Regions from separate parts of the Streptomyces sp. NPDC046759 genome, predicted to be linked through region 1. Evidence: riboswitches for the same ligand, from Rfam matches in the RefSeq annotation. Region 1 holds a riboswitch; the other holds the start of a gene.

What was found. Region 1 has a riboswitch for cyclic di-AMP ahead of ABZ919_RS19365 (transglycosylase family protein). Riboswitches for the same ligand answer to the same signal wherever they lie in the genome.
Positions count from the first base shown of each region.
Region 2: another riboswitch for cyclic di-AMP. It lies ahead of ABZ919_RS03130 (M23 family metallopeptidase); the one in region 1 lies ahead of ABZ919_RS19365 (transglycosylase family protein).

Region 1 is NZ_JBEYYJ010000013.1:111,838-114,031, reverse strand. Features, by position in the region: gene eno (phosphopyruvate hydratase) at 1-61, opposite strand, end outside; gene ABZ919_RS19365 (transglycosylase family protein) at 414-1,109, opposite strand; cyclic di-AMP (ydaO/yuaA leader) riboswitch at 1,114-1,289, opposite strand; gene ABZ919_RS19360 (transglycosylase family protein) at 1,472-2,194, opposite strand, start outside.
Region 2 is NZ_JBEYYJ010000002.1:65,189-67,382, reverse strand. Features, by position in the region: gene ABZ919_RS03135 (GntR family transcriptional regulator) at 1-264, opposite strand, end outside; gene ABZ919_RS03130 (M23 family metallopeptidase) at 478-1,221, opposite strand; cyclic di-AMP (ydaO/yuaA leader) riboswitch at 1,234-1,396, opposite strand; gene ABZ919_RS03125 (pitrilysin family protein) at 1,645-2,194, opposite strand, start outside.

The DNA.
Region 1 (2,194 bases):
GGTTGCCTCGGGAGTCCAGGATTTCCCGGGCTACGACGACGTCGATGGACGGCACGAGCATCTCCTTCTTGGGATGTGACGCTGGAAGTGCGGGGCGGGTGCCTTACGGCTGTGCCTTGCGACTAGAGCCTAACCGTCCCGGGGGCGTCGGCCACCGACCGACCGCCCCGTGGACAGGAGGGACACGCAGACGGTACCCATTGTTCACCAGCGGAACAAAGGGGGGTGGGGGTGAAGAACGGGAAAACGAAAGACCCCGCCCCGGCGCGTACGGGGGAACACGCGCCGGGGCGGGGGGTCCGCGGGGGACGGGGGTGGCCCTCACGGAGCCTTCGGTGTGGGGGGTGAGGGTGTGAGGGCGCTGCGGGTCCGTTCGGAGCCGGGAGCCACGTGCGCGGCCACCGGGCCGGGGATCACTTCAGGTGCAGCTGCTGGCCCGGGTAGATGAGGTCCGCGTCCTGAACGATGTCCTTGTTCAGCTTGAACAGCTTCTGCCAGCCGCCGGCGACGTGGTGCGTGGCGGCGATGGCGCTCAGGGTGTCGCCCTTGACGACCTTGTACTCGCCGTCACCCTTCTTGACCTTCTTGCCGGTCGGGGTGGTGACGGTTTTGCTCGCCTTCGGGGCCGTGCGCTGGGTGGAGCGGGTGGCGGCCTGCTGGCCGGTGGAGCGGGAGGTGGTGCCGGCGCTCGTGCTCTTGCTCGACGAGGTGCCCGTCGGGGCGGAGCCGTTGTAGGCGGCACCGGACAGGCCCGTGCCGCAGACCGGCCAGGCGCCCTTGCCCTGCGCGGCGAGGACCTTCTCGGCGACGGCTATCTGCTGCGCCTTGGTGGCCTGGTTGGCCTGCGCGGCGTAGGCGGTGCCGCCGTACGCGGCCCAGGTGGAGGCGGAGAACTGCAGACCGCCGTAGTAGCCGTTGCCGGTGTTGATGGACCAGTTGCCGCCCGACTCGCACTGGGCGACCGCGTCCCACTCGGAGGCGGTGGCGGCGGAGGCGTTGCCCGCCGCCATCAGCGGGGCGGCGACGGCGGCGCCGGTGACACCGGCGAGCGCGACGGCGCGGACGGCCTTGGACGGGCGACGGTGCTTGCCCTTGCCGGAGAACAGCATGGATCGATCCCCTCACCGACGCCTGCGAGGTGAGCTGTCGGGTTCGGGCCGGTTGAGTTGCCCGGCCGCACGCCCGCTTTCGCGAGCCGTGCGGCTTCACCCCTAGCCGGTTCCAGCGTCAACCGCTGGGCCCGGCGCTTACCTTGGGTCCCCCGCTCCTGCCTACGGCGCTTGACGCGACGACTGTTCCCGGGCAACCGCTGGCAGGATTCGGCGTTGCGGCTGCCGGGGCTCGTGGTGACGAGCGGTCCTGACCGTAGACATGCGATCGGCGGAATTTCAAAGACGATCAGGGCTTCTGAGACTCATCCCACACTTTCACCAAACCGGACATCAGTCACGAAGTGGGGCGTCAACTCGCGTTAGCCGTCGCCCTTTTCGCCCTCTACTTTCAGGGTCTGACCGGCGGTGATGCGGTTCGGGTCGGCACCGATGGCCTTCTTGTTGCCCTCGTAGAGCGCATGCCATCCGCCGTGGACGCCAAGGGAGTCGGCGATGGAGGCGAGGGAGTCGCCCTCGCGGACCGTATAGGTGTCCGGCCCCTGGCCGGCGTGCCGACCCGAAGACGGTGCGTTCTGACCGTTTGTCGCGCTTTCGTCCGCACTCGTGCCGCGGTGACGTCCGCCGCTGCCGAGGGCTCCGGTGTCGATGAGACTCCAAGAACCGGCACTCTGCTGGTAATTGTCCGAGTTGTCGACATCGGGTGCCGCTGTGGACGAGCTGTCACCCCCCTGTGACCCTCCACCGTCGGACGAACCGGACTTGCCGCTCTTGTCGGACTCGGGGGTCGCGGTCCCGGTCCCGGCGGAGCCACCGGCCGCGTCGGGGGTTCCGGTGGCCTCGGGGGTTCCGGTGACACCTTCGCTCGGACTCGGGGCCGGCGTGGTGCTCGCCTCCGAGCCGGCGGAGCTCGAACCGGAAGAGTCGGATCCGGAAGAGTCCGTGGCGGCACCGGCGTTGGAGCCGGAACCGGTCCCGGAGTCAGAGCCGGGACCGGAGTCCGAGGACGAATCCGGCAGACCGGACGAGTCGGAACCGCCTCCCGAGCCGGACGTGTCCCCCGGGCCGCCGACGCCGGTGTCGAC
Region 2 (2,194 bases), on a different contig from region 1:
GCCGAGCGGCTCCAGGAGCATGCGCATCTCCAGCAGGTCGGCGGCCTCCTGCTCGGTCGGCTCGGCCACGCACGCGCCCGCGTGCCGGCGCGTCACCACGAAACCCTCGGCCTCCAGGGTGCGCAGCGCCTCGCGGACGGGGACGCGCGAGACGCCGTAGCGGCGGGCCAGGACTTCCTCGGTGAGGCGGCCACCGCGTTCGTGGACACCCGCGACGATGTCGTCCCGGATGGCCGTGCACACCGAGTGCGCCGGAATACGCATGTCCGACCTCCGCCTTAATCCCCGTGAAACGCCGACGATGGACGCGTGTTCCGTGACTCTATTCCAATGGGCCGGAATTTCCGACGCCGGGTCGGAATCCATGGATATTTTTTGGTCGGCGGACCGGGCGGGCACCGGGGAAAACGGTGAAAGCCCCGGCTCGGTGAGCCGGGGCCTCACATGCCGTGCGACGACTGCCGTGCGACGAGGTGGTCAGACGTTCACGCCGTGCTTGCGGAGGTAGGCGAGGGGGTCGACGTCCGAGCCGTAGTCGGGGCTCGTACGGGCCTCGAAGTGCAGGTGCGGGCCGGTGACGTTGCCGGTCGCGCCGGACAGGCCGATCTGCTGGCCCGGGGTGACCCGCTGGCCCACCGAGACGCCGATGGACGACAGGTGGCCGTACTGGGTGTACATGCCGTCGGCCATCCGGATCACGATCTGGTTGCCGTACGCGCCGCCCCACCCGGTGGAGACGACGGTTCCGGAGCCCACCGCGTGGACGGCGGTGCCGCTCGCGGCATGGAAGTCGATGCCCGTGTGGTGACCGGAGGACCACAGGGAGCTGCTGGCCTGGTAGCCGGTGGAGACGTAGGAGTCGGCTATCGGGGCGACGAAGGCGTTCAGGCGCTTGCGCTCGGCCTCGCGGGCGGCGCGGGCCCTGGCCTCCCGCTCCTCCTTCGCCTTCTGGGCGGCGGCCTGCTCGGCCGCCTTCTGCTCGGCCGCGTGCTTCTGGGCGGCGGCCTGCGCGTCGATCTTCTCGGCGATGTCGTCGCCGACGCTGATCACGGGCGTGAGGCCGGTCTGCTCGGCGGTGTTCTCGGTGGCGAACGCGGGGGACGCCGCGAGGGTGCCGATGACGCCGGTGGTGGTGAGGGCAGCGATGCCGGCCGCCTGAGCGGTGGTGCGCTTGACCCGGCCGGGCTTGCGGTGCTTCCCGGTGGCGCACATGAACGCCATGGAGTGGCTGGTCCTTTCCTTCCCTCTCGCCTACCGGGTTAGCTGACGGGTTCGGAGCAGGAAGGTCTCCTACGGACTCCCTCGCAGGCGCGCGGGTGCCCGATTCACCCCAGGGACTGCGTGGGTCCCCGGCTCCCCTGGCTCGCGCCGTACGGGGACTCGGCGATGGCTGTCCGGTGCCGCGGGTGCGGCGCACTGCCCGACGAACAGCCCGGACGACGCTACGAAAGCCGACCTTGGAATCCCAAACGGATCCGGGCTTTTGTAGCGCATCCCACAGGGCAGACAGGCAACCTCCGCCGCAAATCGGGCATCTGAGGAAGGGAGTGGAACAGCAGGGGCCCTGACGGCCTGTAAGCCGTCAGGGCCCCTCGCGCGTGTGCGGGAGCTCGGCCGAGCGCCCGGGCGCGGCGGCGGACCGGTCTACTCGGCCGCCACCACGGTCACTTCGCCGATGCCGAGCGCCTCCACCGGTGCCTTGATCTGGGAGGCGTCACCGACGAGGACGGTCACCAGGCGGTCCACCGGGAAGGCGTTCACGACGGCCGCCGTGGCCTCCACCGTGCCCGTGGCAGCCAGCTGCTGATACAGCGTCGCCTGGAAGTCGTCGGGCAGGTGCTGTTCGACCTGGTCGGCCAGCGTGCTCGCGACGGCCGCCGCGGTCTCGTACTTCAGCGGCGCCACCCCGACGAGGTTCTGCACGGCCACGTCCCGCTCGGCGTCGGTCAGGCCGTCCGTGGCGAGGGTGCGCAGCACCTTCCACAGGTCGTCCAGCGCCGGGCCGGTGTTGGGGGTGTCCACCGAGCCGCTGATGGCGAGCATCGAGGCACCGGTGCCGTCGGGGGCGGACATGAGGACCTGCCCGAACGCGCGCACACCGTAGGTGTAGCCCTTCTCCTCACGCAGGACGCGGTCCAGGCGTGAGGTGAGGGTGCCGCCGAGGCAGTAGGTGCCGAGCACCTGGGCGGGCCAC